One region of the Arthrobacter sp. Helios genome, then DNA from elsewhere that is predicted to be linked to it. Evidence: predicted binding sites of a transcription regulator. Region 1 holds the regulator's gene; each other region holds the start of a gene.
The links. The regulator LexA, encoded in region 1, represses DNA repair genes until DNA is damaged. The targets are predictions, from matches to a motif close to TCGAACANNTGTTCGA.
Positions count from the first base shown of each region.

Region 2: a site for LexA is predicted at 2,996-3,011, ahead of ArtHe_RS07285 (DUF6504 family protein). Genes of this name have one in related genera too.
Region 3: a site for LexA is predicted at 3,542-3,557, ahead of ArtHe_RS07440 (HNH endonuclease signature motif containing protein). Genes of this name have one in related genera too.

Region 1 covers NZ_CP095402.1:847,043-852,301, forward strand. The annotation lists gene hflX (GTPase HflX) at 1-809, shown strand, start outside; gene ArtHe_RS03695 (ATP-dependent DNA helicase) at 802-2,838, shown strand; gene lexA (transcriptional repressor LexA) at 2,932-3,654, opposite strand; gene ArtHe_RS03705 (LysM peptidoglycan-binding domain-containing protein) at 4,114-4,578, shown strand; gene ArtHe_RS03710 (histidinol-phosphate transaminase) at 4,722-5,259, shown strand, end outside.
Region 2 covers NZ_CP095402.1:1,634,206-1,639,464, forward strand. The annotation lists gene dnaE (DNA polymerase III subunit alpha) at 1-2,538, opposite strand, end outside; gene ArtHe_RS07285 (DUF6504 family protein) at 2,551-2,862, opposite strand; gene ArtHe_RS07290 (MDR family MFS transporter) at 3,131-5,050, opposite strand; gene ArtHe_RS07295 (MDR family MFS transporter) at 5,050-5,259, opposite strand, start outside.
Region 3 covers NZ_CP095402.1:1,668,236-1,673,494, forward strand. The annotation lists gene ArtHe_RS07430 (Na+/H+ antiporter) at 1-431, opposite strand, end outside; gene ArtHe_RS07435 (GNAT family N-acetyltransferase) at 604-1,188, opposite strand; gene ArtHe_RS07440 (HNH endonuclease signature motif containing protein) at 1,387-3,459, opposite strand; gene ArtHe_RS07445 (DUF1992 domain-containing protein) at 3,828-4,424, opposite strand; gene ArtHe_RS07450 (aldo/keto reductase) at 4,596-5,259, opposite strand, start outside.

The DNA of each region.
Region 1 (5,259 bases):
GTTCCCGCGGTCCCGGTGAAACAAAGATCGAACTCGACCGGCGGAAGATCCGCACCCGCATGGCCAAGCTGCGCCGTGAGATAGCGGGCATGAAACCGGCCCGGGAAACCAAGCGGGCCAACCGGCAGCGCAACCAGGTGCCTTCCGTCGCGATTGCCGGCTACACCAACGCCGGAAAGTCCTCGCTGCTGAACCGGCTGACCGACGCCGGCGTCCTGGTGGAAAACGCACTGTTCGCTACGCTGGACCCGACCATCCGCCGGGCGGAAACGCCGGACGGCATCGGCTACACGCTGGCCGATACCGTCGGATTTGTCCGCTCCCTGCCGACCCAGCTGGTGGAAGCCTTCCGCTCCACGCTGGAGGAGGTGGCCGACGCCGACCTGATCCTGCACGTTGTGGATGCTTCCCATCCGGACCCCGAAGGACAGATCGCAGCGGTGCGTTCCGTCCTCGCCGACGTGGACGCGCGGCGGATCCCGGAAATCATCGTGCTGAACAAGGCCGATGCCGCCGACCCGTTCGTGATCGAACGCCTGCGCCAGCGCGAGTCCAGGACCGTTGTGGTCTCGGCGCGCACCGGGCAGGGACTGGACGAACTGCTCCAGGCGATCTCCGAAGGGATTCCCCGGCCCGGCGTCGAACTGGACCTCCTGGTTCCGTACCAGCGAGGCGACGTCGTCTCCCGCCTGCACAGCCAGGATGCGGAAATCCTGACTTTGGAGCATGAGGAAGGCGGGACCCACATGCGTGTGCTGGTTCGTGATGCCCTGGCACCGGAGCTGGAGCAGTTCGTCCACCATGCCTAAAAAGGATGCGGGCACGGAGGTCCTGGAACTTCTGGACACCGCCGTCGCCGCCATGGGAGGGCAAAACCGGCCAGGTCAGCATGAGATGGCCCGGCAGGTGGCCGAATCCTTCGAATCCGGCCGGCACCTGCTGGTGCAGGCCGGTACCGGCACCGGTAAATCGCTGGCCTACCTGGTGCCGCTGATCCATCATTCCCTGGAAAGCAGCAAACCAGCCCTGGTCTCCACGGCGACGCTGGCGCTGCAGGCGCAGATTGTGGGCCGTGACCTGCCGCGGCTGCTGAGCGCCCTGCAGCCGAAACTGCCCCGTGAGGTCGACGTCGCCCTGCTGAAGGGCCGAAGCAACTACGTCTGCGTCCACAAGACCGGCGGCGGTTTTCCGGAGGACGATGATCCCGGTGCGCTGTTCACGCTCGGCGATGACCGGGGTGTTGCCCATCCTGCGCCGGAGGCAGGCCCGACGTCGGCGCTCGGCCGCGAAGTCGTCCGGCTGCGCGAGTGGGCCGAGGAAACCGACACAGGGGACCGGGACGAGCTGCTGCCCGGGGTCACGGACCGTGCCTGGCGCCAGGTCTCCGTGACCTCCATGGAATGCCTCGGTGCCCAGCGCTGTCCGGTTGCCGAACACTGTTTCAGCGAACGTGCGCGGGCGAAGGCCGCGGTGGCGGACCTGGTTATCACCAACCACGCCATGCTGGCCATCAGCGCTTTTGAAGGACTCGCTGTCCTGCCGGACTACGACGTTGTTGTCATTGATGAAGCGCACGAACTGCAGGACCGCGTTACCGGCGCTGTTACGGGTCAGCTTTCCGGGACGGTCATCAGCGCCGCCGTGACTGCCGCGCGCAAGCACACGTCGGCGTCGGTGGAGGAGCTGGCGGCGGCCGGCCGTGCGTTCGACGCGTCAGTGGAAGGAATTCCTGCGGGCCTGCTTCCCTCCGGCCTGAACGAGGAGCAGGAACTGGCCGTAGGCAGGGTGCGGGAAGCCTGCCGGGCCGCCCTCTCCGATTCCAAGCCCGAGGGTGGCGATGCCGGTGACGGAGGGCGCCAAATGGCCCGGTCGCGGCTGCTGGCTGTGCTGGAACTCTGTGAGCGGCTGGTCAGCGCGCCCGACGCCGGTGAAGTTGTCTGGGCGTCGAGGACCAGCACATTCGCCCCCGGCGAGGGCTACTCCCCGCCGGACGACTCCTCGCCGGCGACCCTGAACGTTGCCCCGCTGTCCGTCGCCGGACGGCTGCGCGACGGTCTCTTTGACGGCCACACTGTGGTCCTGACCTCGGCGACGCTGGCGATCGGGTCGGAATTCGGTCCCGTAGCCGGTGGTCTTGGCCTGGTGGGCGCGGCCGCACCGGCCTGGACCGGCACCGACGTCGGCAGCCCCTTCGACTATCCGCGGCAGGGTGTGCTCTACGTAGCCCGGGACCTGCCGAAGCCGGAACGGGGAACATCACCGGCTCAGCTCGACGAACTGGAAGCGCTGCTCAAGGCCTCCGGAGGCGGTGCCCTGGGCTTATTCTCCTCCCGCAGGGCAGCAGAGGAGGCTGCCGCGGCGATGCGGCTCAGGGTTGATTTCCCGATCCTGTGCCAGGGCGAGTCCTCTATGTCAGCGCTGGTGAAGCAGTTTGCCGAGGAGGACGCCACCTGCCTGTTCGGAACCATGTCTCTGTGGCAGGGCGTCGACGTTCCGGGGGAGGCCTGCCGCCTGGTGGTGATCGACCGCATTCCCTTCCCGCGGCCCGATGATCCACTGATGACGGCACGCACCCGGGCCGTGGCGAAAGCCGGCGGCAACGGGTTCATGACGGTCTCCGCAACCCATGCCGCTGTCCGGCTCGCCCAGGGCGCTGGACGGCTGATCCGGGCATCGGGTGACCGCGGTATGGTCGCCGTTCTTGATTCCCGGCTGGCGAATGCCCGTTACGGCGGGTTCCTGCGTGCGGCCTTGCCGCCGTTCTGGTCCACCACCGACCGCAGCGTCGCCCTGGGAATCCTTGAACGGCTCAGCGCTGCCCAGAAAGCGGCGTCCTAGCAGGGACGTGAGGCGGGCGGTGAAGCAGGCAGCCAGTGGAGCGGGCGGCTGCCGGGGCCTTCCCGTTCCTGTGCTGCCTCCTTCGGGAAGCGGCTAGAGGGACCGCATCACGGAAACAACCTTGCCCATGATGGTCGCGTGGTCGCCCATGATCGGTTCGTAACGGGTGTTCTGGGGCAGGAGCCAGGTGTGGCCGTTGCGCTGCCGGAAGGTCTTGACCGTGGCCTCGTCATCCAGGAGCGCAGCCACAATGTCACCGTTCTCGGCCGTCGGCTGGCGGCGGACCACAACCCAGTCGCCGTCACAGATCGCCGCGTCAACCATTGAATCGCCGGAGACCCGGAGCATAAACAGCTCGCCGTGGCCGACCAGCTGGCGCGGCAGCGGGATCATCTCCTCGACGACCTGATCGGCCAGGATAGGACCGCCGGCAGCGATCCGGCCCACGAGGGGGACCATAGCCGTGTCCACGGCCGTCGTCAGCTCCGTAACGTTCGACTCCGCAGCGGAATCCGCCTCCGCTGACTTGGCCCCGGCACCCGCTCCCGCCCCGGTCCGCTCGGTGTGCATCAGCAGGGGCACGAGGATCTCCATTGCCCGCGGACGCTTGGGGTCGCGGCGGATGTAGCCCATTTTTTCCAGCTGGCTCAGCTGATGGGTCACGCTGGACAGGCTCGCGAGCCCCACCGTGTCGCCGATCTCCCGCATGGAAGGCGGGTAACCGTTGGCGGTAACGGAAGCCTGGATGGTCTCGAGGATCTTCTTTTGCCGGGGCGTCAGCGACTTGGGACGGATGGAACCGGTCTGAGCGGACACAGCCGGACGGCCTTCGGAGTTGGTCCTACGGGGCACTTCGGCTTCCCTTCGAGCATCCGGCCGGGCCGGGGCGGTTGGTGCTGGTCACTGCAATGTCAGTGGTGGATGGTTCCCTGATTTCGAACGGCAAATCAGTAAATCAGAGCAAATCAGAGCCAGTCTGAGTAATCCTGAGCAATTTTGAGCAGTACAGACAAAATTCAGATTCACTGCGGCTCCGGTTTAGTGCCGGAACCGCGGGAATGGCTTCTCCACTTGTCTTAACGCTAGGGGAGCGGAAGGTCATTTTCAAACATTTGTTCGAGTGAGTCTCGACATCGTTCGTAGATAGATGCTAGAAAAGGAACAGCAGGAATCGAATACATGTTCGATTCAAGGTTGCCAACTGTTCGAAGTCAGTTTCGAAGCCGTGGAGTTACGGCTGTATCCGGACCTGGTTCGAACCGGAAAGGTTTTGCCATGACAGTTCAGCTTGCGGCACCCCGCACATCCCTGAGCTTTGCCCGCCCTGCCCGCACCTCCCAGACTTCCCGCACCTCCCAGACTTCCGGCCCCGCCCAGGCTTCCCGCTCCGCCTCCACCGCCGCTGCGGCGCCGAGGCAGGCAGCGTCCGCTGCGCCGCTCCGCCTGACCCGCCGCGGACGGCTCCTGCTTGTGGGCGCCCCCATCATGCTCGGCGGGGCAGCGCTCCTGACCTTCGTCGGCTTCTTCACCGCACCGGCTCTGGCCGCAGGCGGCTCCGGCGAGGTGACCCGGACCCAGCAGATCAGCGTCAGCACGGGAGACTCGCTCTGGGGGCTGGCGGCCGAATACGCACCGGAGCGGGATCCCCGCGAAGTGATCGCCGACATCATGGAACTGAACAACCTCTCGGACGCCGTGGTTCCCGCCGGTGCCCAGCTGTACATTCCGGTTTCCGGCTAGCACTCCTGCAATGGTTCCCGCAATGGTTCCGGCAGCAGAGAAGGCGGGCCGGATCCGACGGGGCTGTCCCTTCCGGAGCTTTATCCAGCGTCACCTTGAGCCGCGGATTCTGTGCGGAGGAGGGTGCGGCTTAAGCTGGACAGGTGACTGAACAGCTGGAAAAACTCAACCGACTTCCCCTGCGTGACGATCTCCGGGGGCTCACTCCCTACGGTGCGCCGCAGCTGGAAGTGCCCATCCTGCTGAACGTCAACGAAAACACCCATGGACTGCCCCAGGAAGTGCAGGAGGCAATCACCGCCTCTGTGCAGCAGGCAGTGCCCGGGCTCAACCGGTACCCGGACCGGGAATTCACCGAACTCCGGGAACGGCTCGCCGCCTACCTTGGGCACGGGCTGGGTATCGAAAACATCTGGGCCGGCAACGGCTCCAATGAGGTTCTGCAGCAGGTGCTGCAGGCTTTCGGCGGGCCCGGCCGGACTGCCATGAGCTTCCCGCCCACCTACTCGATGTACCCGCTGCTTTCCAGCGGAACAGGCACCCGTTACCTCACCGGCGAACGCGCGGCGGACTTCACCCTGACCGCGGACTCCGCGGCTGCACAGGTACGGGCCGCAGCTCCGAACATCGTGTTCCTCTGCACGCCGAACAACCCCACGGGAACTGCCCTCGGACTGGACG
Region 2 (5,259 bases), 790 kb from region 1:
CAGCCGCCGCGGGTACATTCCCGGATCGTGTTCGAAGATGCCGGCCAGGAACGCTTCGGGGTGGTGGGTCTTCAGCCAGGCGGACTGATAGGTCGGCACGGCGAACGCCGCTCCGTGGGCCTTGCAGAATCCGAAGCTGCCGAAGGCCTTCAGCGTCTCCCAGACCTTGTCGATCGTCTGCCCGTCGTAGCCTCGCTCTCCGGCTGCCCGGCGGAAGAAGTCCTCCACTCCGGCTTCGGCGTCCGGGTTGCCGAGCAGCCGGCGAAGTTCATCGGCCTTCGCCAATCCGCAACCGGTGAACACGTGGAAAGTCCGCAGCACCTGTTCGTGAAAAACGGTGACTCCGTGGGTTTCAGCCAGCACCGGGCGCAGCGATTCGTGCGGATACACCTCCGGGGACCAGCCGTGCCGGTGTTCCAGGAACGGGCGCACCATGTCCGACTTCATCGGCCCGGGACGGAAGAGGGAAATGTCGATAATCAGGTCATTGAAATCCCGCGGTGCCATTTTGCCGACCAGCTCCCGCTGGCCCGGGGATTCGATCTGGAAGCAGCCGAGGGTGTGGGTGCTGCGGATCAGTTCGTACGTGGGTTCATCATCGAGCGGCACGGTATCCAGTTCGATCCGCCCGTCTTCACCGATCCAGGCCGGCGGATTTCCGGCGGTGTCCAAGGGGTGGTTTCCGGCCCGGGCAACGTCTTCCTTCGAAGGGTGGATCCTGATGACTTCGTTCAGGGCAAAGGCCATGGCCGACTGCATGCGCACCCCCAGCACATCCAGTTTGAGCATGCCCATCGGGTCCATGTCGTGCTTGTCGAACTGGGACATCGGCAGGCCCAGGCCGCTGGGCTGCACCGGGGTGCGGTCCAGCAGGGAGGTGTCCCCCAGGATCACTCCGCAGGGGTGCATGGAAATGTGCCGGGGCAGCCGGTCCAGCCGCTCGGTCAGGTCCACCAGCAGATCCAGCTGCCGGTTCTGCTGCACGGCTTCGGCGACATTCCGAAGTTCGGGTTTCTCTGCGAGCGCCTCACGGAAGTGGCTGGCGGAGAAGCGCCACAGGGCCTTGGCCACGGCGCCGACCTCCTCTTCGGGCAAGCCCAGGGCCATCCCGGCGTCGCGCACCGCTCCGCGGGCCCGGTAACCGTTCTGCATGCTCATCAGCGTGACCCGGCGGGAACCAAAGCGGTCGAAGATCCGCCGGTATACGTTGTGCCGCTCGGCGCTTTCGACGTCGATGTCGATGTCCGGCAGGGTGGAGCGGTCCTGGGAGAGGAAGCGCTCAAAGATCAGCTCGTGCGCCAGCGGGTTTACGTGGCTGATGCCGAGCAGATAGTTGACCAGGGAGGATGCGCCCGATCCGCGGGCTGCGGCGCGCACCCCCATCTCCTTGATCATGGCGGAGACTTCGGCGACCGTCAGGAAGTAGGACGCGAACCCCAGCCGTTCAATAATGCCCAGCTCATGCTCAAGGCGGTTGCGCATGGCTGCCTCTTCGGATCCCCGGAGCTGGCCGAAGCGCCGGCCGATTCCGGCTTCGCAGCGCAGGCGCAGTTCCGCCGCGGGTTCACTGGCGATTCCGATGACCGAGGCTTCCGGGACCACCGGCTGCTTCCAGCCCATGTCCGCGGCCGGGTCGATCCGGCAGGTATCCGCGAGCGCCTGGGTGTTGGCCAGCAGTTTCGCTGCACCGGAGCGGCCGTATCCGGCTTCGCTGCTGATCTCCGCGGCGAGCGCCGCCATCCGGGTTCCGCTCTTGAGCCAGCCCTGCCCGTTGGGCTGCAGGTCCGGCAGCTGGGCCATGGAGGTCAGCGCCCGCGCGGCGTCGAGCACGTCCGCGGTCGCGGCGCCGTCGTCGTCCACGTAGCGGACCGCGTTGGTGAGGACCGCCGGGAGGTTCATCTCATCCGCGAGCCGGTACATACGCACCGCGTGGGCCAGGCTGAGGTTCGCGCCGGGGGCACTCAGATGGGTGACCACCTCGACGGCGAGCGCCGCACGGGGAATAACGGCCTGCCAGCGGCGGAAGAGGGTGCGGGCGACGGCGTAGCTGCGGCTGCGCATGGAACGTCCGACGTCGGAGTAAGGGCCCACCAGCACGGTGAGGACCGGTTCCCCGTCCACTCCCGGTATCCGGGCGGCAAGCTGGTCCAGGGTAATGCCCGCCGGCCGGCCGGCCCTGCCGCGGGACGGAGAGGTACCGGTGTGCGCATCGGAGATCAGCCGGCACAGGGCGTGGTACCCGGCTCCCCCGTTGTGTCCATGGGCCAGGATGACCACCCGTCCGGTGACAGTGGCATCCTTACCTGAGGCGTCTTTGCCTTCACCATCGAGAACGGCCAGGTCCACTCCGACAATGGGATCGATTCCGGCGTCCATGCAGGCGCGCAGGTGCTTGACCGTGCCGTACAGTCCGTCACGGTCGGTGCAGGCCAGTGCGTCCGCGCCGTCCGCTGCGGCAGCCCGGGCCAGTTCCTCCGGCCAGGACGTGCCGTAGTGTGCGCTGAACGCCGTGGCCACGTGCAGGTGGATAAAGCTCATGGCACGGGGACGCTAGGCGCTTTCCCGCAGGGCGTCATGGACGCGGATCAGCCGCCAGGTATCCGAGGCAACCTGCCGGGAGATATCCAGGGTGCGCAGGGCTGAGCGGTGGTTCAGCCGGGCCTGGACCCGCCAGATCTCCGAGTCCACCAGGCCGGGTCCATGCCCGCGCTCTGCCCGGGGTTCCTCCTCCCACCAGCTGCGCCGTTCGTACCAGCGCACCGGATGGGCGGCAACCTTGTAGGTCCTTCCCTGCCAGGAAAGCCGCAGCGGAATACCCGCAGGCGAGCACACCACCTCTATCGATTCACTGAAAAGTCCCACGGCTGCCCCTCGCTGTGCCTGTCAATTACTGTGCCCGTCACGTCCATGCCCGCCCTAATACCCGGATCGGCCGGATCTGCCGCTGCCGCTGCCGCTGCCGCTGCCGGGAGCATAAACGGGAACATGAAAGTATTCGAACATATATTCGAATCTCCAGTGTACGACTGCAGTCTGACAATCGGCACGGCGTCCCCTAGGAACCTGGTGGGAACCTGCCAGATGCACGAGGATGCCTTCCGGGCTGATCAGGGGAAACTGCCCGGACCAGCTACTCCGCAGCCGCTTCCACGCGTGACTGGGAGGAGAGCGGGATCTCCTGGACAAACAGGCACAGCACAGCGCCTGCTGCCGCAATCGGTACGCTCAGCAGGAAAATCGGGGGCATTGCCTGCCCGAATGCCGCTGCGATGGCCTCCTGGACCGGCGGCGGCAGGCTGCGGAGCAGGTCCGGACTCAGGGAGTTGATGCTCCCGCCTGGAACTACCGCAGCTGCCCCTCCCGGCACGGCGGCCAGCTGGTCAGTCAGCCGGTTGATGAAGATCGAGCCAAACGCGGCGATTCCAAAGGACGCCGCAATCTGCCGGAAGTAGTTCGCCGCGGAGATGGCCGTCCCCATGTCCTGTCCGGGAACACTGTTCTGCACAATCAGCACCAGGTTCTGCAGCAGGGCTCCGATGCCCATGCCCAGCACCGCCATACCCACCGCGGTGAACCAGTACGGCGTCGTATCCGAGATCCGGGACAGCAGCAGCAGCCCGGCAACCACCACCGCGAACCCCGCTACGGGATAGACCTTGTACCGGCCCGTGCGGGAAATCAGCTGCCCGGTGCCGATTGAGGTCAGCAGCAGCCCGCCCATCATCGGCAGCATCATCAGCCCCGACTGCGTGGCGCTGGCCCCGTTGACCATCTGCAGGAAGGTGGGCAGGTAGGAAATCGTGGAGAACATGGCGATTCCGACGCCGATGCCCGCCAGCACGGGAACCAGGAAGTTCCGCAGCCGGAAAAGCCGCAGCGGCAGGATCGGTTCGGAAGCGCGGGTTTCCTGCCACACGAACAGTCCTGCGGCGATGACAGCGAGCGCGGAAAGTCCGAGGATCTGCGGACTGGACCACTCGTAGGTGGTTCCTCCCCAGCTGGTGACCAGCACCAGCGCGGCCGATGCGGCCGCCAGCAGCACGGCACCCGGGTAGTCCAGCCTCGGCCGCCGTCCCTGCTGTTTGGGCAGGTGCAGGGAGGAGATGACGACGGCGAGCGCCACTGCGCCGATCGGCACGTTGATGTAGAAGACCCAGCGCCAGGACCAGGAATCGGTGATCCACCCGCCCAGCAGCGGTCCGCCGACCGAGGCGATGCCGAACGCCGCGCCGATCAGCCCCATGTAGCGGCCGCGCTCCCGCGGGGAGACCAGGTCCCCGATGATCGCCTGCGCCCCGATCATCAGCCCGCCGCCGCCGATGCCCTGCAGTGCCCGGAAGGCGATCAGCTGGCCCATGTTCTGCGCCAGCCCGGACAGCACGGAGCCAAGCAGGAACACCGCGATCGCAAAGATGAAGATGTTCTTGCGCCCGTAGAGGTCACCGAGCTTGCCGTAGATCGGCAGGCCGATGGTGGCGGCAAGGATGTAGGCCGTCACCACCCAGGACAGGTGCTCCAGCCCGTTGAGGTCTCCCACGATGGTTGGAAGGGCGGTTGCGACGATCGTCTGGTCCAGGGCAGCGAGCAGGACCGAGAGAAGCAGCCCGGTAAAGGCCAGGGTCCGGCCGCGGTTTGCCCCTGTGTCCCCTGCCGGTTCTCCCGGTCCCTGCGGTCCTTTCGGAGTGCCGGCGGTACGGGCAGTCGCTGTGCTGCCGGAAGTCAGTGCGCTGCCTGAAGCCGCTGCGCCCCCTGAAACGACGCCGCTCCGTGAAACGGCTGCGTTCCCTGAAACAACGCCGCTCCCCGGAGACACACCGGCCTGGACCACGGACCCGCTGGCCTCAACCTGCAGCTCCTCCGGTGTTTTGCGGTGCCGGGGCGTTTTGGCCGGTGCGGTCCGCCAGGAAACAGCGGCGGCTCCGGAACGCAGCTGTCCGGCCGCGGCCGCTGGCTCCGGATGCGGCGACGGCGGGGGCAGGCGGCCGGGAAACCTGACACTTCTCTTGGGGACGGGCGCTGCCCGATGTACCCCGGATACCCGTTTGGCCATCAGTTTCCTGCCTCCTTGTCCAGCTGTACGTGCGCCTCGGTTGAAAGCGGAATCGCCCGGATAAACAGCGCCAGCACAAACGCTGCGCCCAGTGCGGGGATGCCCAGCAGGAAGACCGGGGGCAGCGCGCTCCCAAACGCGCCGGCAATAAACTCCCGCACCGGGACCGGCAGCGCCTTCAGCTGCTCGGGACTGATTGAGTTCAGCCC
Region 3 (5,259 bases), 820 kb from region 1:
GCGCGCAGCAGGGTAACGCTGCGGTGGGGCAGCATTCTCGCCAGGGCTGCGACGGCGGTGGCGTCGGTGGGTGCGACGGCGGCGCCCAGGACCCAGGCCGGCCCCCACGGCATTCCCAATGCGTGGGCGGCAGCGGCCACCCCTGCTGCGGTGAGGACTACCAGGACTGTACTCAACAGGATGATCCGCCGCTGGTGGGTCCGGATTTCCCGGAGCGACGTCGTCAGGCTTTCCCAGTACAGGAGGGCCGGGAGGAAGAGCAGCAGCACAACCTCGGAAGGCAGCTCGACGTTCCGGAAGGCCGGAACGAACCCCAGCAGGACGCCCCAGCCCAGCAGTAGCAGCGGGGCACCTATCCGAAGGTACGGAGCGGCAAGCGAACATACGAGGATTGCTATTCCCAGGCCGACGAGGAGTTCCAGACCGAGCACAGGCGACCTCCCGGTTATTTCATCCGGCCGGAACGGATTGTGTCTTCCGGCGCTTTTTCAGTCTGGCAACCAGGACCGGGTGCGTCGAGGTCTCCGGCCTGCTGCGGTGCTGTTCCCGGTTTACCGGGCCGATAAACCTGACTCCTACAGCTGACCTATGACTACAGCTGGCCTATGAAACGGCGACGGGAACAGGTTCCCGGAGCATGGACCAGACCATTGGGCCGCCGTCGGGCGTCTCCGTCACCGCCCAGACCACGAATCCGTGCCGGCTGTAAAAGGCGAGGTTCCGGTCGGAGGAAGTTTCAAGGGCGATGGAGCGCCCGTGCGCGTCCGCGTGCTGCAGCACCGTTTCCAAGAGTATGGAGCCGAGCCCGCTGCCCTGGATGCCGGGGGCGACGCCGATGGTAGCCAGCGTCCAGGCATCCGGGGGCGGCTGCGGCAGACGGACTTGCAGGCGATGCCCTGCTTCTCCGTGCAGGTCGGACAACTTGCGTTGGAGGCCCGAATCCAGCTCGACGGGTCCTGGCTGAACAAGAACGGCGGCGCAGTCAAACAGGTCGTCGGTCCACACCTCTCCTTGCGGGAGCCCCACATATTCCAGATAGAGGCGCTGGATGGCCGCGAGGCGGGCCTCGTGGCGCTCGCTGTCCACGGTCCAGCGGGTCCAGGGGTAGTTGCCGAAGGCCTCGGCCAGGGTTGCGGCGAGGGCGGTAATCTCGGCCGGAGATGCTTGCGCCAGCCGGCGGATTGCCATGCTGCTCCTTTGTTTGCGTTTGTTTGCGTTTGTTTGCGTTTGTTTGCGTTTGTTTGCGGGGTTCGGGAATGGTCTTCCCGGATCGGGGAAGACTGCTGAGGTTCTGACGGATTCTATACGGACTTCTTCGACGGACTTTTTTGCGGACTACATGGACTGCACGGACTGCATGGACTGCACGGACCACGCGGAGCATGCTCAGAATGGCGGCGGGTCCAGATCGTAAAGTGTCTCATTTATGGCGTGCGCGACGCCCCTCCCGTTAAGGCCATCCACACCGTGTGAGATAGAGCCGTCCACAACCTTCGTTCTGCGCATATCCCTGACGCCATCCACACCGTGTGAGCCAGAGCCGTTCACAACGTTGGCACCGCGCATAACGTTGGGGCCGTCAAAACCTTGTGAGCTGGCCATACCCTGGGCCCGGTCCGTACCGTTTGCCCCCTTCCCGCTCCTAAGCCGGGCATCAGAATCCAGTAAGGTCCAACGCTCACCCGGAGTTTCCCGGGTCCCATAGGCAAGCATGGGCGTGGTGCGGTAGCTGCGGTCCAAAGGCGAAGTCCATTCGATGGTGCCTGCCTTCGGCTGCCGGGCCTTCCAATGTCCGAGTGTCTTGAACCGGTGGTGCTTTGGGCACAGATGTTCCAGGTTTGAGTGCTCGGTGTTGCCGCCGTGAGCCCACGGCCGGGTGTGGTCGATCTGCGAACTCTGCACATTGACGCCGCAGCCGGGAAACCTGCAGGTGCCGTCTCTGGCCTGGAGCCAGCGCTTCAGCCCAGCGGGGATTCGCCGGCGGCGTCCGACTCCGAGAACCTCACCGGTCGCCGGGTCCTGTACCAACGGAGTCCAGCTCAGTGCCTGAGCGATCATTTGCCGGCCGGCTTCCGGGCTCAGCGGGCCGTAGCCGTTGAGCTCCGCCGGTGACTCGTCCAGTCCTGCGAGCGTATCGGCGTTAATCAGGACCATCACCTCCGTCCTCAAACCGTTTCTGCGTGCCCGTCGTGCCTTTGACTTCCGGGGAGTGCGGTCTTTTCGGGGCCTCCCCGCATCATCGGACCGCTGGTCAGCCGCTGCCGGCATCCCAGCAATACCCTGATCTTCGGGTGCCACGGGGGCAAATCCACCCCGAAACGCGTCATTCCCAGATGCGGCATCACGTCCCGGAGCGCCAGGCTCATTCGTCATCGCACCAGGCCCTGCAGTCACCGCTCCGTCCAGGTCTGCCACTCCCCCGGCCGACACCCGTTCTTCAGCCGGCCAGCTGATAGGAATACCCGCATCAAGCAGCAGGGACTGAAGGATGTCAGCCCGGAGCTGGTCCATGGAACGCTTGTCTCCGGCTGACTTCTCGCCGCGGGCCGCAGCAGAGAGGGCCGAGTGGATCGCCAGGCCTTTTTCTGCGGCGAGAAAAGCGGAGATACAGGACATTCCATCTGGCAGGGCCTCAAAACAGACTCGCCGCTTCGCGAAGGCGTCCTTGTGGCGCACGGGGATTGTGCCCGGGAACAGAGATTCCCTAAGCCTGCGGGCCTTCGCTGTGAACCGAGCGGCTGTGATCCCTTCAGCATGCGTGAGCAGATCCCGTTCAAACCGGGCACGCGTGCTGCAGACCGAGCCGGCATCCTGTAGGTCGAGCGGCTCCGCACCTGTGGGATCAGGCGCAGGTTCATCGGGAATCCCGTCAGGTATGCACTGCACCTCGTCCAGGACCACCCTGGCATGCTGGTAACTAATTCTGCCGTCCGAAAGCCTCTGCAGGGTCGCAGTGTGCCCGGTGCAGAGGCTGTTGGATTCGTTGACCAGGCGCATCGCGCTCATATGGGGCAGGTTCAGGATGGCACCAACCTCAGCCGCCGCCAGGCTCTGTGCCCACGCCGGATCCTCCCGGCCGGCGGCTAGGGAGATGTCGCGGGCGAACAGCTCCTCGATCCGGGCCACAACAAGTGCCTGCTGAGCCTGAGCCCAGGAAACCAGGGCACCCAGCCTGGCCAGGGTACTCCCGGCCTCCGCATCCGCCAGAAAACCGGGGTCTTTGAGGGACAACCTGCCGTCAAAACCGTCTGGCAATGCGTCACCGGCTGGGGCCGGGGCTTCACCGTCCGCGCAGAAGACCGAGAGCCCAATGCTGACATCCGAATGCGAACCCGAAGACCCCGGGGCATCAGCGTCGTCCCGGGCATCCCCGGCATCCGGAGTAACCGGAGTGGCCGGAGTAGCCGGCGTATCCGGGGCACCGGCGCTCGATGGCCTGGTCTCCGGAAAGCTGTTCATAGCTCAAGGCTTTCATCCGCCACCGACATTTCGAGCCCTAAAATGGGCGATTTTGGCGCGGCCGGATACGGGACATTTGCGATCAAATACTCGTTCTTTTTGGTGTCGGAAGGACCGGAATCGAGTGGTGTTTTCGGGCGGGATTGAGGCGAGAACCCACCCCTGCTGTCCAGCCAATCGGCGCATGCAACCAGGAGCGGCCGACGGCGTCACGTCGCCCCGTCACCAGCGAGCCCCGCGGCCCCGCATCCCCCGCGGCCCCGCATCCCCGGGCCCCACGCGCCGTCCACAGCGCATGTGCCCCTCCAGCGCACCTGCGCTCCCACGCCACACCCACCCAACCAACCGCCCCGCTTCCGGCCTGCCAGTCAGCTGCGATTCCTTCCGCTTCTCCGCCCCACACGCCGCCACCAAGGCCTCGGCGGTTCCGGCGCCGCTTCCGGAGGTCCTGCCGCAGCCCTGCGTTCCCGCCAGCGCCGGACCTCCGTTTCGACGTCGCGCATTTTAGTTATGACCGGAGGACCACCGAGCAGCTGCCGTCGGGCCTCGACGATGCGGGCATTGAAGTCCTCCACAGCCGCCCGGACCAGGGCTGCGGACGGTTTCGCATCGAGACGGCTGTCCAGTTCGGCGTCCTCAACCCGCAGCAGCAGGGCAGGAGGGCCCAGGCCGCTAAGGTTTTCGCGCTGGATGAGTCCCTTGATCCACCAGTCAGGATCGTGCCCCTCACCCGTTCCGGGCAGAGGCTTGCCCGCATATTGGAGGTTGTCGAACTCGCCTCGCTGCATGGCGTCCCGGATCAGGTAATCCGCCCTGTCCCCCGGGCCGATCATGGCCTTCCTGCGCCGCAGCTGCGCCTCTTCCGGGGTCTCCGCAGCCTCCTGCTGCTCCGGAACCCCGGACGCACGCAACCTTGCGGCCTGCTCCATCCGGCGGCGGTACGCGTCAGCTCCCCGGTTGCCCATCCTGCCCGTTCCTCCATTCCTGCCGCCGGGCTACGCACCTGAATCCGGTGTGCGCCCAACCCACCGGCGGCGGCATTCAAGGTGCGACGGCGCCACCTCACCGAACCGCTCCGGCCCGCCTCAGGCGCCACCTCACCAGCCCGGCAACCGCCGGGACCCGTGCCCCCGGCCTTACTTGTCGATCGTCTTTTCCAGTTCCTCGGGATAGCGCGCACCCTGGACCGGGATCCGCAGAACGGCGTTCTCGATTTCCTGAAGGTCGTGGTCGGAGAGCTCCACCGCTGTTGTCTCCAGGTTCTCTTCCAGCCGCTCCAGTTTCCGTGTCCCCGGAATCGGCACAATCCATGGTTTCTGCGCCAGCAGCCAGGCCAGTGCGATCTGCGCCGGAGCCGCATCCTTCGCCCCCGCGATCCTTTCCAGCTGCTCAACCACCGCCTGGTTCGCTTCCCGGGCGTCGGCCGCGAACCGCGGGAGACGGCCGCGCATGTCTCCGGCAGCGAACTCCGTGGACGGCGTGATCTTGCCGGTGAGGAATCCGCGGCCGAGCGGGCTGAACGGAACGAAGCCGATACCCAGTTCCTGGCAGGCCGGCAGCACACGCCGCTCTGGTTCCCGCCACCAAAGCGAATATTCGCTCTGCACGGCAGTCACCGGCTGCACGGCATTCGCTGCCCGGATGGTTGCCTCTGAAGCCTCGGACAGCCCGAAGTGCTTGACCTTCCCCTCGGTGATCAGGTCTTTCACAGTTCCGGCGACATCCTCAATCGGAACTCCGGGGTCCACCCGGTGCTGATACAGCAGATCGATGGCCTCCACCCCGAGCCGCCGGAGTGAG